DNA from 3 places in the Streptomyces sp. ISL-99 genome. Region 2 is predicted to be linked to each of the others. Evidence: riboswitches for the same ligand, from Rfam matches in the RefSeq annotation. Region 2 holds a riboswitch; each other region holds the start of a gene.
The links. Region 2 has a riboswitch for thiamine pyrophosphate ahead of thiO (glycine oxidase ThiO). Riboswitches for the same ligand answer to the same signal wherever they lie in the genome.
Positions count from the first base shown of each region.

Region 1: another riboswitch for thiamine pyrophosphate. It lies ahead of J7E91_RS28185 (thiamine ABC transporter substrate binding subunit); the one in region 2 lies ahead of thiO (glycine oxidase ThiO).
Region 3: another riboswitch for thiamine pyrophosphate. It lies ahead of thiC (phosphomethylpyrimidine synthase ThiC); the one in region 2 lies ahead of thiO (glycine oxidase ThiO).

Region 1 is NZ_JAGGPC010000048.1:119,771-126,747, forward strand. Features, by position in the region: gene pyrH (UMP kinase) at 1-19, shown strand, start outside; gene frr (ribosome recycling factor) at 150-707, shown strand; gene J7E91_RS28175 (phosphatidate cytidylyltransferase) at 707-1,705, shown strand; gene rlmN (23S rRNA (adenine(2503)-C(2))-methyltransferase RlmN) at 1,871-2,977, shown strand; TPP riboswitch at 3,018-3,121, shown strand; gene J7E91_RS28185 (thiamine ABC transporter substrate binding subunit) at 3,195-4,289, shown strand; gene J7E91_RS28190 (iron ABC transporter permease) at 4,328-5,947, shown strand; gene J7E91_RS28195 (ABC transporter ATP-binding protein) at 5,947-6,972, shown strand.
Region 2 is NZ_JAGGPC010000015.1:136,709-143,685, forward strand. Features, by position in the region: gene pknB (Stk1 family PASTA domain-containing Ser/Thr kinase) at 1-97, opposite strand, end outside; gene J7E91_RS09990 (thiazole synthase) at 379-1,173, opposite strand; gene thiS (sulfur carrier protein ThiS) at 1,177-1,377, opposite strand; gene thiO (glycine oxidase ThiO) at 1,374-2,600, opposite strand; TPP riboswitch at 2,598-2,710, opposite strand; gene J7E91_RS10005 (hypothetical protein) at 2,805-3,155, shown strand; gene J7E91_RS10010 (FAD-dependent oxidoreductase) at 3,274-4,440, shown strand; gene J7E91_RS10015 (Rv2175c family DNA-binding protein) at 4,509-4,874, shown strand; gene thiE (thiamine phosphate synthase) at 4,952-5,644, shown strand; gene metF (methylenetetrahydrofolate reductase [NAD(P)H]) at 5,755-6,672, shown strand; gene J7E91_RS10030 (hypothetical protein) at 6,724-6,977, shown strand, end outside.
Region 3 is NZ_JAGGPC010000023.1:120,923-127,899, forward strand. Features, by position in the region: gene J7E91_RS15100 (hypothetical protein) at 1-136, opposite strand, end outside; gene J7E91_RS15105 (DUF4241 domain-containing protein) at 228-1,490, opposite strand; gene thiC (phosphomethylpyrimidine synthase ThiC) at 1,604-3,379, opposite strand; TPP riboswitch at 3,372-3,509, opposite strand; gene J7E91_RS15115 (YibE/F family protein) at 3,581-4,954, shown strand; gene J7E91_RS15120 (SsgA family sporulation/cell division regulator) at 4,979-5,416, opposite strand; gene J7E91_RS15125 (IclR family transcriptional regulator) at 5,495-6,232, opposite strand; gene J7E91_RS15130 (DUF5326 family protein) at 6,443-6,658, opposite strand; gene J7E91_RS15135 (cupin domain-containing protein) at 6,807-6,977, opposite strand, start outside.

The DNA of each region.
Region 1 (6,977 bases), on a different contig from region 2:
CCGGGGCACCCGGGCCTGACCGGAGGATGGACAAACACTCTGCCGGTCGGACACCGTGCAGAGAAGACGCGCACACTCACAGACGCAGGTTCACAGGGTCTGTTCATGCAGTTCATGCCGGGCCCGATCGAGACACGCAGGAGCAAGTGGTGATCGAAGAAATCCTCCTCGAGGCCGAGGAGAAAATGGAGAAGGCCGTCGTGGTGGCCAAGGAGGACTTCGCCGCGATCCGCACCGGCCGTGCGCACCCGGCGATGTTCAACAAGATCGTGGCTGACTACTACGGCGCACTGACGCCGATCAACCAGCTGGCCTCCTTCTCGGTCCCCGAGGCGCGGATGGCCATCGTGACGCCGTTCGACAAGAGCGCGCTGCGCAACATCGAGCAGGCGATCCGCGACTCCGACCTGGGCGTCAACCCCAGCAACGACGGCAACATCATCCGGGTGACGTTCCCCGAGCTGACGCAGGACCGCCGCAAGGAGTTCATCAAGGTCGCCAAGACCAAGGCCGAGGACTCCAAGATCTCGATCCGCGCGGTCCGCCGCAAGGCCAAGGAGACCCTCGACAAGCTGGTCAAGGACAAGGAGTCCGGCGAGGACGAGGTCCGCCGTGCGGAGAAGGAGCTCGACGACACCACCGCGAAGTACGCCGCGCAGGTGGACGAGCTGCTGAAGCACAAGGAAGCCGAGTTGCTCGAGGTCTGATGAACGACTCTTCCTGGGGGGCCCCGACGCGGGGCGACTACGCCGCCGCGTGGGGACCCTCCGACCAGGGGCCTGCCCCGGCGGGTCCCGCCTACGATGCGCAGCAGGCCGAGCAGACTCGCCCCATGCCCATCGTGCCTCCCGAGGAGCCCATGCCCACCCCGCCGACGCCCCCGCAGAAGAAGCGTGCGGGGCGTAATCTGCGTGCCGCCATAGGGGTGGGCGTGGGACTCGGCGCGGTGATCATCGCGTCGCTGTTCATCTGGAAAGCCGCTTTCCTCGGCGTGATAACGGTCGCCGTGGTGGTCGGGCTGTGGGAGCTGACCTCGCGGCTGGAAGAGCGCAAGGGGATCAAGGCCCCGCTGGTGCCGCTCGCGGTCGGCGGCGCGGCGATGGTCGTGGCGGGGTACGTCAGGGGCGCGGAGGGCGCGTGGGTCGCCATGGCGCTCACCGCGCTCGCGGTACTCGTCTGGCGGATGACCGAGTCGCCCGAGGGCTACCTCAAGGACGTCACGGCGGGCGTCTTCGCGGCGTTCTACGTGCCGTTCCTGGCGACGTTCGTCGCGATGATGCTGGCGGCCGACGACGGCGCGCAGCGGGTACTCACCTTCCTGCTGCTGACGGTGGTCAGCGACACCGGGGCGTACGCCGTGGGCTGGCGCTTCGGCAAGCACAAGCTCGCACCGCGCATCAGCCCCGGCAAGACCCGGGAGGGGCTGGGCGGCGCGGTCGCCTTCGCGATGGCGGCGGGCGCGCTGTGCATGGAGTTCCTGGTGCACGACGGAACGTGGTGGCAGGGCCTGCTGATCGGTTTCGTGGTGGCCGCGAGCGCGACGCTCGGCGACCTCGGCGAGTCCATGATCAAGCGGGATCTCGGGATCAAGGACATGGGCACGCTGCTTCCCGGACACGGCGGCATCATGGACCGGCTCGACTCGCTGCTGCCGACGGCTCCGGTGGTGTGGCTGCTGCTGGTCATCTTTGTAGGTACGGGCTGACCTGCAGGTTTGTGCGTCCGGGGCCCGTCGTCCACAGGACGGCGGGCCCCTACCCCTTTTTGCGGCTGAACCGCCGCCGCTCTCGCGGAGGTGGCTGGGCGCCGTTGGGGTTGCTCAATGGCCACTTTCGGTGGTGCACAAATTGTCTGCGACACTGAATAAACCATGCCTGTACCTGGAGAACTCACTTTCGTCGCGCCGCGCGGAGCCAAGAAGCCCCCGCGGCACCTCGCCGATCTCACGCCCGCCGAGCGCCGCGAGGCCGTGGCCGCGATCGGTGAGAAGCCGTTCCGCGCCAAGCAGCTGTCGCAGCACTACTTCGCGCGGTACGCGCACGACCCGGCGGAGTGGACCGACATCCCCGCCGGTTCGCGCGACAAGCTCCAGGCGGAGCTGCTGCCGGAGTTGATGACCGTGCTGCGGCACATCAGCTGCGACGACGACACCACGCGCAAGACGCTGTGGAAAATGCACGACGGGACGCTCGTCGAGTCCGTCCTGATGCGTTACCCGGACCGGGTCACCATGTGCATCTCCTCGCAGGCCGGGTGCGGCATGAACTGCCCGTTCTGCGCGACCGGACAGGCCGGTCTCGACCGCAACCTGTCGACCGCAGAGATCGTGCACCAGATCGTGGACGGCATGCGCGCGCTGCGCGACGGCGAGGTTCCCGGCGGCCCCGCGCGGCTGTCCAACATCGTCTTCATGGGCATGGGCGAGCCGCTCGCCAACTACAAGCGCGTCGTCGGCGCCATCCGCCGGCTCACCGACCCGGAGCCGGACGGGCTCGGGCTGTCGCAGCGCGGCATCACCGTGTCGACGGTCGGCCTGGTCCCGGCGATGCTGCGGTTCGCCGACGAGGGCTTCAAGTGCCGTCTCGCCGTCTCGCTGCACGCCCCCGACGACGAGCTGCGCGACACCCTCGTGCCGGTCAACACGCGCTGGAAGGTGCGGGAAGTCCTGGACGCGGCGTGGGAGTACGCCGAGAAGTCCGGCCGCCGGATCTCCATCGAGTACGCGCTGATCCGCGACATCAACGACCAGGCGTGGCGCGGTGACCTGCTCGGCCGCCTCCTCAAGGGCAAGCGGGTGCATGTCAACCTGATCCCGCTGAACCCGACCCCGGGTTCGAAGTGGACCGCCTCCCGTCCCGAGGACGAGAAGGCGTTCGTCGAGGCGATCGCAGCTCATGGCGTGCCCGTGACCGTACGGGACACCCGTGGCCAGGAGATCGACGGAGCGTGCGGACAGCTGGCGGCTACCGAGCGATAGGCCGGGGAAAGGGCCCGTGTAACGTGGGCCGCACATTTACATATTCCGACAGGGGAGCGCCACAGCGCTGAGAGTGCGGTACGCCGCAGACCCTCTGAACCTTGCCCAGGTCATTCTGGGTAGGAAGTTCGGTCACTACTCGAGCTGTTGCGCCCTGCCCGTTTTCCGCGGGCGGGGCCGCGTCTCTTCCTGGATGTCCCATCCCAGGAGGAATTCAGTGCACACCACCAAGAAGCTCGCGGTCACGGCTCTGGCCGCGGCGCTCGGCGTCTCCACGCTCGCCGCGTGCGGGGGCGGCAAGGACGACTCCGGCTCCGGTGACGGCAAGAAGTCCAAGACCGTGACCCTGGTCAGCCACGACTCGTTCAACGCCTCCGACGCCGTACTGAAGGCGTTCACCAAGGAGACCGGCTACACGGTCAAGGTCCTCAAGAGCGGGGACGCGGGCGCCGCCCTCAACCAGGAGATCCTCACCAAGGGCTCCCCGCGCGGCGACGTCTTCTTCGGCGTCGACAACACGCTCCTCTCGCGGGCGCTCGACAACGGCATCTTCACGCCGTACGAGGCCAAGGGGCTCGGCGAGGTCCCGGCCGAGGTGCAGCTGGACAGCGGCAAGCACCGCGTCACGCCCGTCGACACCGGTGACATCTGCGTCAACTACGACAAGAAGTACTTCGCCGACAAGAAGCTCGCGCCGCCGAAGTCCTTCGACGACCTGATCAAGCCGGCGTACAAGAACCTGCTCGTCACCGAGAACGCCGGGACCTCTTCGCCCGGTCTCGGCTTCCTGCTCGGCACGGTCGGTCAGTACGGCGACGACGGCTGGCAGGGCTACTGGAAGAAGCTCAAGGCCAACGGCGTCAAGGTCGTCGACGGCTGGGAGCAGGCCTACAACGAGGAGTTCTCCGGCTCCGCCGGCGGCAAGGCATCGAAGGCCGACCGGCCGCTCGTCGTCTCGTACGCCTCCAGCCCGCCGGTCGAGGTGCTGTACGCGAAGCCGCAGCCCAAGGAGGCGCCGACCGGCGTCGCGACCGGCACCTGCTTCCGGCAGACCGAGTTCGCCGGGCTGCTGACCGGTGCGAAGAACGAGGAGGGCGGCAAGGCGCTCATCGACTTCCTCATCGGGAAGAAGTTCCAGGAGGACATGCCGCTGAACATGTTCGTGAACCCGGTGGTCAAGGACGCGAAGCTGCCCGAGCTGTTCACGCAGCACGGCGTGGTCGTCGACAAGCCGCAGACCGTGGCCCCGGAGAAGATCGCTGAAAACCGCGAGCAGTGGGTCAAGTCGTGGTCCTCGCTCGTCCTGAAGTAGGCAAGGCCGTGCGCGGGAGCGCGGTGCGGCTCGGTCTCATGGCCGTGCCCGTCGCGTTCTTCGCGGCCTTCTTCGCCTACCCCGTGGCCGCGATCGTCGGTCGCGGGCTCAAGGTGGACGGCGTCTGGCGGTTCGGCCGGATCGGCGAGGTGCTCGCCGATCCGGACATCCTCGATGTTCTGTGGTTCACCGCGTGGCAGGCACTGGCCTCCACGGCCCTGACACTGCTGATCGCGCTTCCGGCGGCGTACGTCTTCGCCCGGCTCGACTTCCCCGGCAAGCAGCTGCTGCGCGCCGTGATCACCGTGCCCTTCGTGCTGCCTACGGTCGTCGTCGGGACCGCCTTCCTGGCGCTGCTCGGGCGGGGCGGACTGCTGGACGAGCTGTGGGGCGTACGGCTCGACACCAGCGTGTGGGCGATCCTGCTCGCGCACGTCTTCTTCAACTACGCGGTCGTCGTACGGACCGTGGGCGGCCTGTGGTCGCAGCTCGACCCGCGCCAGGAAGAGGCGGCCCGGGTGCTCGGCGCCGGGCGGTTCACCGCCTGGCGGCGGGTGACGCTGCCGGCGCTCGTGCCCGCCGTGGCCGCCGCGGCGCTGATGGTCTTCCTGTTCACGTTCACCTCCTTCGGTGTCGTGCAGATCCTCGGCGGGCCCGCCTACTCCACCCTGGAGGTGGAGATCTACCGGCAGACCGCGCAGTTCCTGGACCTGCCGACGGCGGCCGTGCTGACGCTGGTGCAGTTCGCGGCGGTGGGCGCGATCCTCGCCGTACACGCGTGGACGGTACGGCGCAGGGAGAGCGCCCTGAAGCTGGTCGACGCGGCGCAGACGGCGCGGCCGCCGCGCGGGGCAGGGCAGTGGGCGCTGCTCGGCGGCGTGCTCGCCACGGTTGCGGGGCTCATCCTGGTGCCGCTCGGGGTGCTCGTCGAGCGGTCGCTGGACGGGCCCGACGGGTACGGGTTCGGGTACTACCGGGCGCTTCAGTCGGCGGGTGCGAGCGGGGGCACCTTCCTCGTACCGCCGCTGGAAGCGGTGTGGAACTCGCTGGAGTACGCCCTGGCCGCGACCGCCATCGCGCTGGTGGTCGGCGGGCTCGCGGCGGCGGCCCTCACCCGGCGGGCGGGGCGGCTCGTGTGCGGCTTCGACGCGCTGCTGATGCTGCCGCTGGGCGTGTCGGCCGTGACGGTGGGCTTCGGTTTCCTCATCACGCTCGACCGGCCGCCGCTGGATCTGCGTACGTCGTGGATTCTGGTGCCACTCGCGCAGGCGCTGGTGGGTGTGCCGTTCGTCGTACGCACGATGCTGCCCGTACTGCGGGCGGTCGACGCGAGGCTGCGCGAGGCGGCGGCCGTGCTCGGGGCCTCGCCGCTGCGGGCGTGGCGGGAGGTCGACCTGCCGATGGTGCGGCGGGCGCTGCTCGTCGCCGCCGGGTTCGCCTTCGCCGTATCGCTGGGCGAGTTCGGGGCGACCGTGTTCATCGCGCGGCCCGACAATCCGACGCTGCCGGTGGCCGTGGCGCGGCTGCTGGGGCGGGCGGGGGACCTGAACTACGGGCAGGCGATGGCCCTGAGCACGATTTTGATGGTGGTGTGCGCGGTGTCGCTGCTGGTCCTGGAACGCATGCGGCCCGACCGAACCGGATCCGGGGAGTTCTGATGTTGCGGCTGGACGGGGCGACCGTGCGGTTCGGGAAGCGAGCCGTGCTCGACGACGTAAACCTGGAGGTCGCCGACCACGAGATCGTGTGCGTGCTCGGGCCGAGCGGCAGCGGGAAGTCCACGCTGCTGCGGGTCGTCGCCGGGCTGCAGGCGGCGGACGCCGGGCGGGTGCTGCTCGACGGGCGCGACCAGCGCGGGGTGCCGGTGCACCGGCGGGGGGTCGGGCTGATGTTCCAGGACCACCAGCTCTTCCCGCAGCGGGATGTCGGGGGAAACGTCGCCTTCGGGCTGCGGATGCGCGGCGAGGCGAAGGCGGAACAGGCGCGCCGGGTCGGTGAGCTGCTGGACATGGTCGGCCTGCCGGGCGCCGGACGGCGGGCGATCAGCACACTGTCGGGCGGTGAGCAGCAGCGGGTCGCGCTGGCGCGGGCGCTCGCTCCGGAGCCGAAGCTGCTGATGCTCGACGAGCCGCTGGGACAGCTGGACCGCGGTCTGCGTGAGCGGCTCGTCGTCGAGCTGCGGCAGCTCTTCGGGCGCCTGGGTACGACCGTGCTGGCCGTCACGCACGACCAGGGCGAGGCCTTCGCGCTCGCCGACCGGGTGGTGGTCATGCGGGAGGGCCGGATCGCGCAGACCGGCACGCCGCTGGAGGTCTGGCAGCGGCCGGCCTCCGAGTTCGTCGCGCGCTTTCTGGGCTTCGACAATGTGGCCGCCGCGACGGTCAGTGGCGAGGCGGCCGACACGGTGTGGGGCAAGGTCCCTGTCCCGGCGGGGACGGCGCAGGGTGAGGCCCGGCTCCTGGTCCGCCCGGCGGGCGTCAGGCTGGTGCCGGTGGAGGAGGGGCTGCCGTGTGCCGTTACGGGGCGGACCTTCCGGGGCCACCACGTCGCCGTACTCCTGCAGCCGGCGGGGGCGCCGCTGCTGGAGGCGGAGTGCGCGCTGCGGGACGCGCCGGAGGTGGGGGCGGAGGTAGGCGTCGCCTTCGCGGCGGACGAGGTCGTGGTGCTGGGGGCGGCGGACTGACACCG
Region 2 (6,977 bases):
AGACCGTGGCCATGCCGCCGACGGCGATGCGCGCATCGACGCGGTAGCGGCCGTCGAGCACGTGCCCGACGAGCGGGTCCTGAAGGGTCGTATCCACGGGGTGAGTCTACGAGCCGCCGCTGACACCTCTTGCGGGTGCGGGTTTGGTGGGGCGGCATTGCAGCGGAGCTGTGACAGCGGGGCGGAGGCGCGTACGGGGGCGCCTGTGGCGGGCCTGTTCCCCACCCCGCCCCTTCCCGAACCGGGGGCAAGCCCCCAGACCCCCGGACGCCCTACGGGCGTGTCCTCAAACGCCGGACGGGCTGGATTTGCCCGTTCAGCGGCACCATCCAGCCCCTCCGGCGTTTGAGGACCGGGGTCTGGGGCGGAGCCCCAGTTTCAGAACGCCGGGCGTTCCGGGTCCAGGGCCGCGCGGCCCGCCGCAGGCGAAGACGCCTCGGCGAAGTGCCGCCGGGGAATCCGCCCGGCCCGGTACGCCAGCCGCCCCGCCTCCACCCCGTGCCGCATCGCCTCAGCCATCAGCACCGGTTCCTGCGCCCGCGTCACCGCCGACGCCAGCATCACCGCCGCGCACCCCAGCTCCATCGCCAGCGTCGCGTCCGACGCCGTGCCCGCACCCGCGTCCAGAACGACCGGCACGCGCGCGTGCTCGACGATCAGCTGGAAGTTGTGCGGGTTACGGATGCCAAGACCGGATCCGATCGGCGACCCCAGCGGCATGATCGCCGCGCACCCCACATCCTCCAGCTTCCGCGCGAGCACCGGATCGTCGTTCGTGTACGGCAGCACAGTGAAGCCGTCGTCCACCAGCGTCTCCGCCGCGTCCAGCAGCTCGATCGGATCGGGCAGCAGCGTCCGCTCGTCGGCGACGACCTCGAGCTTCACCCAGTCCGTACCCAGCGCCTCCCGCGCGAGGCGCGCGGTCAGCACGGCCTCGCCCGCCGTGAAGCACCCCGCTGTGTTCGGCAGCACCCGGATGCCGAGCTTCTCCAGAACGGAGAGCACCGACCCCTGGACGCTCGGATCCAGCCGCCGCATCGCGACAGTCGTCAGTTCGGTCCCGGACGCGACCAGTGAACGTTCCAGTACGTCGAGGCTCGGCGCACCGCCCGTTCCCATGATCAGGCGCGACGAGAACGTGGCGTCGCCGATGGTCAGAAGGTCGTCGGCCATGGCTCAGCCTCCCTGGACTGCGGTGAGGACTTCGATGCGGTCGCCGTCGCCGAGCGCGGTGGAATCCCACTGACCGCGCGGTACGACGGTTTCGTTGAGGGCGGCGGCGACCCCCGAAGGGGCCCGCGTGAGGGTCGCGACGAGTGCGCCCAGCGTCGTACCGGCGACGACCTCGCGAGTCTCGCCGTTCACGGAGATGGTCATACGGGCTGCTCCTGCGGTACGGAGACGGGGGAGGTGGAGGAGACGGGAGAGGTGGGGGAGGTGGGGGAAGCGGGTGACGACGCAGGGGTCGGCGCGAAACGCAGTGGGCTGAACGGACGCGCCTCTTCCGGCAGCTCCCCGCCGGCCAGCACGTCAGCCATCGCATCGCCCGTGACCGGCGTGAGCAGCACCCCGTTGCGGTAGTGCCCAGTGGCCAGATGAAGCCCCGGCAGTGCGGTCGGCCCGAGCAGCGGCGCGTTGTCGGGGGAGCCGGGGCGCAGCCCCGCGCGGGTCTCCGTCAGCGGCAGTTCGGTGATCCCGGGCACCAGCTCGTGCGCGTCGCGCAGCAGCTCGTACACGCCGCCCGCCGTGACCGTCGTGTCCCAGCCGAGTTCCTCGCTGGTCGCGCCGACGACCAGCTCGCCGTTCTCGCGCGGCACGAGATACACGTGGCTGCCCCGCACCACCGCACGCACCGTCCGGCTCAGGAATGGCGCGTACGCGGGCGGCACGGCCAGCCGCAGCACCTGGCCCTTCACCGGCCGTACCGGCGGCAGCACCTCTTCCGGTACGCCGCCGAGCCTGCCACTGAGGCTTCCCGCCGCCAGCACCACCTGGCCTGCCGCGAGCTCCGTCCCGTCCGCCAGTACGGCCCCGGAGGCCCGTCCCCGTACCACTGAGAGCCGTTCGGCCCAGTCACGGTGCCAGACCACCCCGGCCCGCTCGCAGGCCGCCAGCAGGGCAGCGGCCAGCCGCCTCGGGTCGACCTGGTGGTCCCCGTCCACGCGCAGACCCCCGCGCACGCCCGGCGCGAGCATCGGCTCAAGACGGCGGCATTCGCGCCCCGTGAGCCACTCCGACTCCAGGCCGGAGCGGCGCTGGAGGGCGTGGAGTTCGCGCAGGTGGGCGCGGTCGTCCGTGTCGAGCGCGACGGCGAGTGTGCCGCAGGCGCGGTAGCCGGTGCCCTGCCCGCTCGCCGCTTCCAGCTCGGCGACGAACGCCGGGTAGCGCTCGGCGGACGCGAGATTGAGGCCGAGCAGCGTCTGCTCGCCGTAGTGCAGCTCGGTGACGGCGGCGAGCATTCCGGCCGCGACCCGCGCTGCACCGCCGCCCGGCTCCGGATCGGCGACAGCGACGCGCAAACCCCGCTGCGCGGCCCGCCACGCCGTGACCAGGCCGATGATTCCGCCCCCGACAACGAGGACGTCTGATGTACGCGACATGGGCGTCCAGCCCCTCCCTTCGCCGGCATGACCCGGATCAGGTTCGTACGGTCGGAGGCCGCCCAGCCTCCCTCTCAGCCCGGTACGCCCGGACTCCCGCGAGTGGTATGTCCTGCTGGGAGCCCGGTGATCTTTCCCCGGGCCGCAGCAGTACGGTGGCCACCCTAACGCCCGGCCCCAACGCGCTGTAAGGGAGCAATCGCTGTGGCCCGCTCGCTCGACGGACTCGTCCTCTCTCCGGTCGCCGACCAGGCACCCGGTCAGGTGGGGACCCGGACCCGGTTCACGTATCACGAGGACGACGGCCGGATCTGGGCCGAGTACGCGGGCGGCGACGTCGTACGCGGCCACCTCGTCGGCACGCGCGAGGGCGACGCGCTCGACTTCCGTTACGTCCAGCTCAAGCACGACGGCACCACCTCGTCGGGCCACTGCACGTCCACCGTCGTCGGCCTCCCCGACGGGCGCGTGCGGCTGGAGGAGACGTGGGCGTGGGAGTCCCAGGAAGGCAGTGGGACGAGCGTCGTCGAGGAGCTGCCGGCGGCGTTCCTGTGACGGTGTGTCAGAGATCTCCCCTTCGTGGCCTTGAGAGCGGCGGGACGTGCCGTCCTACAGTGACCGGGTGAGTGACCAGAGGCAGGCAGAGCGGCGCGTCGTCATCGTCGGCGCGGGAATGGCCGGCGTGCAGACCGCCGTGGCCCTGCGCGAGCAGGACTGGACCGGCTCCGTCACGCTGATCGGCGCCGAGCCGCATCAGCCGTACGACAGGCCGCCCCTGTCCAAGGCGGTGCTGCTCGGCACGGCCGAGGGGTCGGCCTTCGACGTCGATTTCGAGGCGCTCGGCATCGAACTCCACCTGGGGCGCGAAGTGACGGGCGCGCGCCCTGCGGCGCACGAGATCGACACCCCCTCGGGCCCCGTTCCGTACGACGTGCTGGTCGCCGCCACCGGTGCGCTGCCCATCACGCTGCCCGGCAGCGAGGGCGTTCAGGGGGTCCATCTCCTGCGCACCCTCGACGACGCGGCCCGGCTGCGGCCGGTGCTCGACCGGAAGCGCGACATCGTGGTCGTCGGGGCCGGCTGGATCGGGGCGGAGTTCGCCACGGCCGCCCGCGAGGCGGGCTGCGCGGTGACCGTCGTCGAGGCGGCGGACCGGCCGCTCGCGGGCACCATGCCCGCCGAGGTCGCCGCCCCCATGGCCGCCTGGTACGCCGAGAGCGGCGCCGAACTGCTCACCGGCGCGCCCGTCGCGCGGATCGAGCCCGGCACTGTCGTCCTCGCCGACGGACGGCGGCTCGCGGCCGGCGCGGTGGTCGTCGGCATCGGCGCCAGGCCCGCGACGGCCTGGCTCGCCGGCTCCGGCATCGCCCTCGGCCCCGACGGCTCCGTCACCGCCGACGCCCGCCTGCGCACCTCCCGGCCCGACGTGTACGCCGTCGGGGACTGCGCCTCCTTCCCCTCCGCCCGCTACGGCGAACGCCTGCTCGTCCACCACTGGGACAACGCGCTCCAGGGACCGCGCGCCGTCGCGGCGAACATCATCGGCGAGACACCGCAGGACTACGACCCGGTCCCGTACTTCTGGTCCGAGCAGTTCGGCCGCTTCGTGCAGTACGCGGGCCACCACACCGGCGCGGACACGACGGTGTGGCGCGGCGACCCGGCCGGCGCCGCCTGGTCGGTGTGCTGGCTGAGCAGCGAGGGGGCGCTCGTCGCGCTCCTCACCGTGGCCAGGCCGCGCGACCTCGCGCAGGGCCGCAGGCTCATCGCGTCGGGTGCCCGGCTGGACCCCGACCGGGCCGCCGATCCGTCCGTACCGCTCAAGTCGGCCACCCTTTAGGCGGTCACCGGGACCCGGACGGCAGGCCCCGACTACCGGCTGTCAGTCCAAGATGGCACGCTTGTCCCGTGACCGAGATTGACGCAAAGATCGATGCTCTCGTCCCCGCCTGGCTCAACCTCCCCGACATCGCGGAAAAGCTCGATGTCGAGGTGACGCGCGTCCGGCAGCTGGTCAAGGAAGGCCAGCTGATCGCCGTACGCCGCGGAGAGAACAGGGTGCTTCAGGTGCCTGCCGCCTTCATCGACGGCGACAAGGTGGTCAAGGGTCTCGCAGGGACCCTGACGCTCCTGAGGGACGACGGCTTCTCCGACGAAGAGATGCTCGAGTGGCTCTTCACTCCCGACCCGACCCTGCCGGGAACCCCCGCGCAGGCGTTGAGTGAGAATCGCGGCACGGAGGTGAAGCGGCGCGCCCAGGCGCTGGCCGTCTGACCTCAGCCGACACAACCGCACGCGGTGTGCGGGCCATCGCCGGCCCGCACACCGCCCACCAACGGGGGGACACCGCCATGCCCACGTCCGCGTCCACGTCCACGCACGCGTCCACGGACGGCGCCGCCGCGCGCGAGCGGCTCGCCGATGCCCGGCTGTACCTGTGCACGGACGCGCGCAAGCGACAGGGCGACCTCCCCGAGTTCCTGGACGCCGTCCTGTCCTCCGGCGTGGACATCGTGCAGCTGCGCGACAAGGGCATGGAGGCCGGCGAGGAGCTGGAGCACCTCCGGGTCTTCGACGACGCCTGCCGCAGGCACGGCAAGCTGCTCGCCGTGAACGACCGCGCCGACGTGGCCCACGCGAGCGGCGCGGGTGTGCTGCACCTGGGACAGGGCGACCTGCCCGTCCCGGCCGCTCGGGCGATCCTCGGCGCCGGCATCCTCGTCGGCCGCTCCACGCACGGCGAGTCCGAGGTCGACGCCGCCGTGGCCGAGCCCGGCGTGGACTACTTCTGCACGGGGCCCTGCTGGCCCACCCCCACCAAGCCCGGCCGGTACGCCCCGGGCCTCGGCCTCGTCCGGTACGCCGCCGGGCTGCGCCAGGACCGGCCGTGGTTCGCGATCGGCGGCATCGACGCGGGCAATCTCGACGAGGTGCTGGACGCGGGCGCCCGCAGGGTCGTGGTCGTCCGCGCGATCACCGAGGCCGACGACCCGGCCGCCGCCGCGGCGGCGCTGGCGAAGCGGGTCAGGGCGTACGCCGGATAACCGTCAACGACCGTCCACGGATTGTCCGATGGGTGGACAATAACCCGGCAATATGGACAAATTACCCGCTCCAGTGCGGGTCCTCGCTGAGCCCTGGTTAATCTGCGGGTATGGCCCTTGGCACCGCTTCGACCAGGACGGATCACGCACTCACCGTGCGTGATCTGCTCGCGACCGGCAAAACCTCGTACTCGTTCGAGTTCTTCGCGCCCAGGACCGAAAAGGGTGAGCGGAACCTCTGGAACGCGCTGCGCCGGGTCGAGGCAGTGGCCCCCAGCTTCGTCTCCGTGACGTACGGGGCAGGCGGATCCACCCGGGCCGGCACCGTCGGGGCCACCGAGCAGATCGCCTCCGACTCCACGCTCACCCCCGTCGCGCACCTCACGGCCGTGGACCACTCCGTCGCCGAACTGCGCAACATGATCGGCCAGTACGCGGACGCCGGGATCCGGAACATCCTCGCCGTGCGCGGAGACCCGCCCGGCGATCCGATGGGCGAGTGGGTGGAGCACCCGGAGGGTGTGCGGTACGCCGCCGACCTGGTCCGGCTCATCAAGGAGTCCGGCGACTTCTGCGTGGGCGTCGCGGCCTTCCCCGAGATGCACCCGCGCTCGACCGACTGGGACACCGACATCGCGCACTTCGTGGACAAGTGCCGCGCCGGCGCCGACTACGCGATCACGCAGATGTTCTTCGAGCCGGAGAGCTACCTGCGGCTGCGCGACCGGGTCGCGGCCGCCGGCTGTGAGACGCCGATCATCCCCGAAGTGATGCCGGTGACGGGTGTCAAACAGCTCGCCAGGCTGCCCCAGCTCAGCAACGCGCACTTCCCGCCCGCCGTGAAAGAGCGGATCCTCGCCGTCAAGGACGATCCGGCGGCTGTACGCTCCATTGGGATCGAGTTCGCCACGGAGTTCTGCGCGAGGCTGCTCTCCGAGGGAGTACCCGGATTGCACTTCATCACGCTCAACAACTCCACGGCGACGCTTGAGATCTACGAGAATCTCGGACTGCACGAGCAGTCCTGACCGGCCGTACCCGCCACCCTTCACGGCGGCGGCCGTAGGAGAGGGGCGGGCATGGGCTGGGCGGTCCTCTACATCGCGTTCGGAGTTGTCGCACTGTGGCTGCTCGGCGAAGTGCTGTTGCAGTACAAGGCGCGGCTGAGGTGGCGGCTGCTGGCCTTCGCCGGCTTCATGGGTGTGGTCCTCGGTGTGCTGATGCCGTCCGTGATCGTGATCGCGGGCGGCGCTGTCGCCTTCGCGGTCGGCCAGACGTACGTCACGCTGTCGTTCCGCCGCGGCTTCTCGACCGGCTGGGCGATCGGCGGCAA
Region 3 (6,977 bases), on a different contig from region 2:
GCATGCTGCGCACCGCGCTCGCCGAGCGCCTGCGGATCCTGAACCAGGCGTCCTGCAAGGGCTGTTGAAACAGCGTGGCGAACACCATGCCCAGCACGGCGCCCACCACTCCATTGGCCACGTCGATTCCGCCCATGGTGGGGAGCGTAGACATGAATGATCAAGTGGTGGGCGGTTGTTGCCTGTTCCGTTACCGCGCGGGCCGGCGCCGGTGGCGATCCGGCCGGTCAGTGCACCTTGAGGTCGGGCAGGTAGTCCAGCACCACGTCCACGCAGACGATCTCCCCGGCCTCCGATCGCCCCACCCAGACGGGATACGTGCGGTCCCCGCACGTCGCGAAGGCGACGAGATCGGCCGCCGTGGCCTGGTCGGTGGTCCGCAGTATGTACATGGAGTCCGAGAGGTGCTCGCCGGCGTGCGGGTCGTCGTGGATCAGGGCCCGCTCGAAGAGCCCCCGCAAGGGCTCCCAGGCCGCGGCGTCGGCGAAGCAGCCGGTCGCCGCGTCCGTTGCGAAGCCGTACGCCTCGTCGTCCCCGAGCAACCGGATGTCGTCGTCCTCTCCCAGAGCCATGTCCCAGGACGCGGCGGGGGTGTCGCTCAGCCGCAGCCGGACCGCCGTAGCGTCCGTACGGGTCACCCAGCCGCCGGTCCACTCGCAGTCGTAACCGACGCTGACCCGCGCCTCTTCGAGTGCGTACGCACCCGGCGGGACAGCCACCGTTATCCTCGGCCTCCCGTCGTTACAGGGACAGTCGACGGCCAGCACCCCGCTGGGGACGCGCAGTGTTCCACAGCGGCGCGGTTCCAGGACGGTCATGTCGGAGAAGTGACTGGTGGACATACGCGTACCGGGCCGGAACAGTGCCTCCAGGTGGTCGGGACCGGCCGGCCGGGGAGGGCGCCACGTGTCCTCCGGGCGGCCGACCGCACCGCCCTCGGGCACGTCGGCGTCGTGGAACACGACCGGCCCGGTCAATCCGCGCCGCTGCGCGGAGAACAGCGGCCAGTCACCGAACGCCGGCCGGTCCATCCACCGCTGCTCCTCGGAAACGTCGGCCGTAGTGGTGAGCATGGAGCCCTCTTCCCCCTTGGGCTGCCACGAGTTGCTCCCCCGCCCGTCGGGAAGCAGCGACACCGTCTCGCGGGGGCACGCGCGGTCGAACTCCGGCATGTCCGGGCCCGCGTAGAGCCAGCTGTCCGTCTCCCGGCGGAACAGCCGGTCCCCGTCGAGGAGTCGCAGCTCGATGCGCTGCGTACGCCGGCCCTGTTTGTCGTACACCCACACACCCGCGTAGTGGTCCCGCCACGAAACCAGGCGGACCTCCGCAGGACCGTCCCCGCCCGGTACCCGGCAGACCGCGACGTACGGCAGCCCGGCCTCGTCCCGGGCCCTCGCCGCCTCCGGGGCCAGCGGCCCCAGCAGCGTACGCGCCGCGAGGTCCCACCCCTCGCCGTAGGCAATCTCCACAACTGTCCCCGCCCCGCTCACCCCGGGCCTCCTGTCATCAGCTCTGCCGCCAACGTAGCGGCACCCACTGACAGCGGCCGGGGCGAGGGACGGACGGGACGGAGGAGATGGACGATATGGGCGGGACGGACGGATCAGTCGGCGATCGGGAGGTACACCCGATTACCGGCGGCGGCGAACTCCTTGGACTTCTCCGCCATGCCCGCCTCGATCTCGTCCTGCGTGCCGCCGTGCTCACGCCGAATGTCCTGGCTGATCTTCATCGAGCAGAACTTCGGACCGCACATGGAGCAGAAGTGCGCGGTCTTCGCCGGCTCGGCGGGCAGCGTCTCGTCGTGGAACGACCGCGCCGTGTCCGGGTCCAGGGCCAGGTTGAACTGGTCCTCCCAGCGGAACTCGAAGCGGGCGTCCGACAGCGCGTCGTCCCACTCCTGTGCTCCCGGGTGCCCCTTGGCGAGATCCGCGGCATGGGCCGCGATCTTGTAGGTGATGACGCCGGTCTTCACGTCGTCACGGTTGGGCAGACCCAGGTGCTCCTTGGGCGTCACGTAGCAGAGCATGGCCGTGCCCCACCATGCGATCATCGCCGCCCCGATGCCGGAGGTGATGTGGTCATACGCCGGGGCCACGTCCGTCGTGAGCGGGCCGAGCGTATAGAAGGGGGCCTCCTCGCAGATCTCCTGCTGGAGGTCGATGTTCTCCTTGATCTTGTGCATCGGGACGTGACCAGGACCCTCGATCATCGTCTGTACGTTATGACGCTTGGCGATCATGTTGAGTTCCCCGAGGGTCTTCAACTCGGCGAACTGCGCCTCGTCGTTGGCGTCCGCGATCGAACCGGGCCGCAGGCCGTCGCCGAGCGAGTACGTCACGTCGTACGCCGCGAGGATGTCGCAGAGCTCCTCGAAGTTCTCGTACAGGAACGACTCCTTGTGGTGCGCGAGGCACCACGCGGCCATGATCGAGCCGCCGCGCGAGACGATGCCGGTCTTGCGACGGGCGGTCAGCGGGACGTACGGCAGCCGCACGCCGGCGTGGACCGTCATGTAGTCGACGCCCTGCTCGGCCTGCTCGATGACCGTGTCCTTGTAGATCTCCCAGGTCAGCTCCTCCGCCCGGCCGTCGACCTTTTCGAGGGCCTGGTAGAGCGGGACGGTGCCGATCGGGACGGGGGAGTTGCGCAGCACCCACTCGCGGGTGGTGTGGATGTTGCGGCCGGTCGACAGGTCCATGACCGTGTCGGCGCCCCACTTGGTGGCCCACGTCATCTTGTCCACCTCCTCCTCGATGGAGGAAGTGACGGCGGAGTTGCCGATGTTGGCGTTGACCTTCACCAGGAACCGCTTGCCGATGATCATCGGCTCGATCTCCGGGTGGTTGACGTTCGCCGGCAGGACCGCCCGGCCCGCCGCGATCTCCTCCCGTACGACCTCGGGCGCCACGTTCTCGCGGATCGCCACGTACTCCATCTCGGGCGTGATGTCGCCGCGGCGGGCGTACGCGAGCTGCGTGACGGCCTGGCCGTCGCGGCCCCGGCGGGGCTGGCGCGGACGGCCCGGGAAGACCGCGTCGAGGTTCCGAAGGCCCCCGCGCGGCGAGGTGTGCTTGATCCCGTCGTCCTCGGGACGGACCGGGCGGCCCGCGTACTCCTCGGTGTCGCCGCGGCCGATGATCCAGTTCTCGCGCAGCGGCGCGAGTCCGCGGCGTACGTCCGTCTCGATGGTGGGGTCGGTGTACGGGCCGGACGTGTCGTACAGCGTCACGTCCTTCCCGTTGGTGAGGTGCACCTGCCGGACCGGCACGCGAAGATCCGAACGCGAGCCCTCGGGCCCGGTCACGTATCCCTTGTGCCAGCCCGGCTTGCGGCCGTCCTGGCTGGTGGCAGGCGTGTGTGCATCCGCTGTGGTCATGAGACCTACTCCCTACGCCGGCATTACCCGGTAACAGGTTCGGCGGTCGACGCAGCGGCTTTCGTACGGATTTGCGTACGAAGGTCAGCGCCCTCTCAGCCCGGTGCTCCGAGCTCCCGCGTGTGCAAAGGTGCCCCCACGCTAGCGTCCTTTCTGGCGCGCTGAACAGAGGGCCCCCGTCGTTCTTGCGATGATCGGTCGGTGACGTCCCCACAGCCAACGCCCGAAATCCACGGCCACACCCACAGTCACGGGCCCGCCGCGCCCGTCTCCAAGCACCTGCGCAAGGTCATCGCGGCGGTGCTGATCCCCTTCGCCACGGCCGTTTTCATCGGCCTCGTCGTGCTCTGGCCCGGCGGCGCGCCCGAGCACGAGCGCACCGGTGTCGGTTTCGACCGGCAGACCGTGTCGGGCAAGGTGACGCAGGTTCAGCAGGTCGACTGCAAGGACGTGAACGCCGCCCAGGTGCCACCGACCGGCGACACGTCCACGCCGTCCGGCCGCGAGGCCCAGCAGGCGCAGCAGGGCACCTGTGAGAGGGCGACGGTCGAGGTCACGTCCGGCAAGGACAAGGGCCGTACCTTCACCGAGATCGTCCAGCCGGACGCGCCGAGACAGCTGAACGAGGGGCAGGGCGTGGTGGTGGCGTACGCGCCCGACGCGCCCCGCGACCTCCAGTACTCGGTGACGGACGTGGACCGCGGGATCCCGATGGCGCTGCTGGCCGGCATCTTCGCGCTCGCGGTGATCGTCGTCGGCCGCATGAAGGGCCTGATGGCGCTGATCGCACTCGCCGTGTCCTTCGCGATCCTGACGCTGTTCATCCTCCCCGCGATCCTCCAGGGTTCGAATCCGCTGATCGTCGCGGTCGTCGGGGCGAGCGCCATCATGCTGATCGCGCTCTACGCCTGCCACGGCCTGACCGCCCGTACGTCCGTCGCCGTAGTCGGCACGCTCATCTCACTGCTGCTGATCGGGCTGCTCGGCTCGCTCTTCATCGGCTGGGCGTATCTCAGTGGCAACACGGACGACAACACTGGGCTCATCCACGGCCTCTACCCGGACATCGACATGAGCGGCCTGCTGCTCGCGGGCGTCATCATCGGCTCGCTCGGTGTGCTCGACGACGTGACGGTCACCCAGACGTCGGCGGTCTGGGAACTCCACCAGGCGGACCCGTCGATGGGCCCCCGCGCCCTCTACCGAGCCGGTATCCGCATCGGCCGCGACCACATCGCGTCCGTCGTCAACACCCTCGTCCTGGCGTACGCGGGCGCCGCCCTGCCCCTGCTGCTGCTCTTCTCCATCGCGCAGAGCAGCGTGGGTACGGTCGCCAACAGTGAGCTGGTCGCGGAGGAGATCGTACGGACACTGGTCGGCTCGATCGGGCTGGTCGCCTCGGTGCCGGTGACGACCGCGCTCGCGGCGCTGGTCGTTTCGGCCGACCGGCCGGCACCGGACGGGCCTGCTGCCGCTTCACCCGCACGCGGCATTGGCGGTCCCGGCAGCGGTTTCGGTAGCGGACTCGGCGGCGGTTTCGGTGGCGGCGGCAAGGGACGGCGCCGCAAGCGCTGACCGGCCGCCCGGCGCAGGGCGCGCTCAGCCGGCGCTCTGCTCCTCGGCGAGGATGCGGCCGAGCGCTTCGTCCAGGTTTCCCTCGAAGTCCCCGAGGGCGCACTCCTGTCCCAGCGGCACAAGCCGGTCCGTACGGTCGAGGAACGCCACCAGCGGAGCGGCGCTCGCCCGGAACAGCGCACGGTCCCCGGCCACCTGAAGGCGAATGTGAACATCCACGAGTTCTTCCGGGTCGGCCGGCCCGATGTGCACATCGCCTTCGCCACACGGCTTGGCGAGACCGTCGATCAGCAGCTCACGGCCGAACGCCCACGTGACGGGTTCGTCGCCGGGCAGATGGAACGTCATACGGACCGCATACGGATCCCCCGTCGCGTACCGGAGCTCCACGGGGATCCGGAAAGAGAGCTCCTCCGAGACCAGGAAGCTCATCATGACTTCTGCCTGAACCGACTCGCGCATCGCTTACCCCGCACCTAGTGACCTGGCCGCAATACCCATCGTGCTTGAAGCACAAGGAGAGAAACAAGGAGTGATATTTCAGATACTGATAGAGAATGCGAACGAGCCGAGCAGGCCGCCCACCGCACTGCGTAATTGTTCGACGGCCGGAAGCAACCGCTGGTCCTGTTCGGCGGGCAGTGAAATAGCAATCGTCGCGGCGGTGGATCCGACCGTGATCGGAATGGCCGCACAAACCGATCCGATCGCGTACTCCTGGCGTTCCACGACCGGCCGCATCCGCTGCGTCGACCGCAGGCGCTCCAGCAGGGCCCCTCGGTCACGTACGGAATAGCGGGTGAGCGGCTCGACCGGATGGCGGGCCAGATGGTCCCGGCGGGCCTCCTCGTCGAGCTGGCTCAGCAGACACTGGCCCACGGCATGGGCATGACCGGTCTCGCGGAAGTCCGCCCACTCCTCCACAGCGGGGGACGACGGCCGCTGCGCGACCGCGACGGGTTCGATCTCCCCCTCGAGGTAGAGCGCGAAATAGACGGGTACGCCGATCGCGTCCCGCCAGTACTCCAGGGAGTCGGTGATCAGGCCGCGACGATTGTGCCGCGCGCCCGTGCCCGCCAGCCGCGCGGCCGCCTCACCCAGCACGAACACGCCCTGCCGACGCCGCAGATAACCCTCGTGCGCCAGCGTGCGCAGCAGGTGATAGGTGGTGGGCAGGGGGAGGCCGGTCTCTCTCGCGAGCTGCTTGGCCGGGGCCCCGTCGGCATGGGCGCCCGCCGCCTCCAGCAGGCGCAGGGCTCGCTGGACCGAGCCGATCAGGGTCGGAGCCGGAGTCGGCGTGGTCGGAGTCGGCGTCGGAGTCGTCGGAACGGCGGCCGTTTGTGCCGTGGCCACAGGACACACCCCCAGGCGTACTGACGGGCCGGGCGCCCGCCTGAGGCATCAGAGAGTCGTCACCCTAACCGCCCAACCCGGTCGCGCAGAGTGCTCCGGGCGCGGATCCCCCGGGTGGGCTAACGGCCGTACGGGCTACCAGTCGCTGCCGGACGACGAGGACGAGGCCATGAACTTGCGTACGACGTAGATCAGTCCGCCCACCAGCGCGACGAAGACCAGCACCTTGAACAGGAAGCCGATCAGCAGACCGATGGCGCTCAGGATGGCGCCGCCGAACACGACCAGCGCGATGACGGGCACCGCGACCCACTTCACCCACCACGGCATCCCCGCGAATATCTCCCGCACAGCCATCGCTTTCCCTCTTCTCCCTCGCAGCACTTCTTCCTGACCTCGATGCTAGGGGCGAAGAGGCGGCTCGCGGGGCACCCGCATCCCTTGAAGACCCCTGACCGGCCCCCTAGGGATCCCCGGATTCCGGTCGCCGGTCCGGCCGTCAGCTCTCGGGCGGCGAGAAGACGACCATCACCCGCAGATCCTCGCTGATGTGGTGGAACTTGTGCGGCACCCCCGCCGGTACGTACACCACACTGCCCCGCCCCACCTGCGTCGTCTCCATACCGACGGTGATCGAGGCGCGCCCGCTGACGACGAAGTACACCTCGTC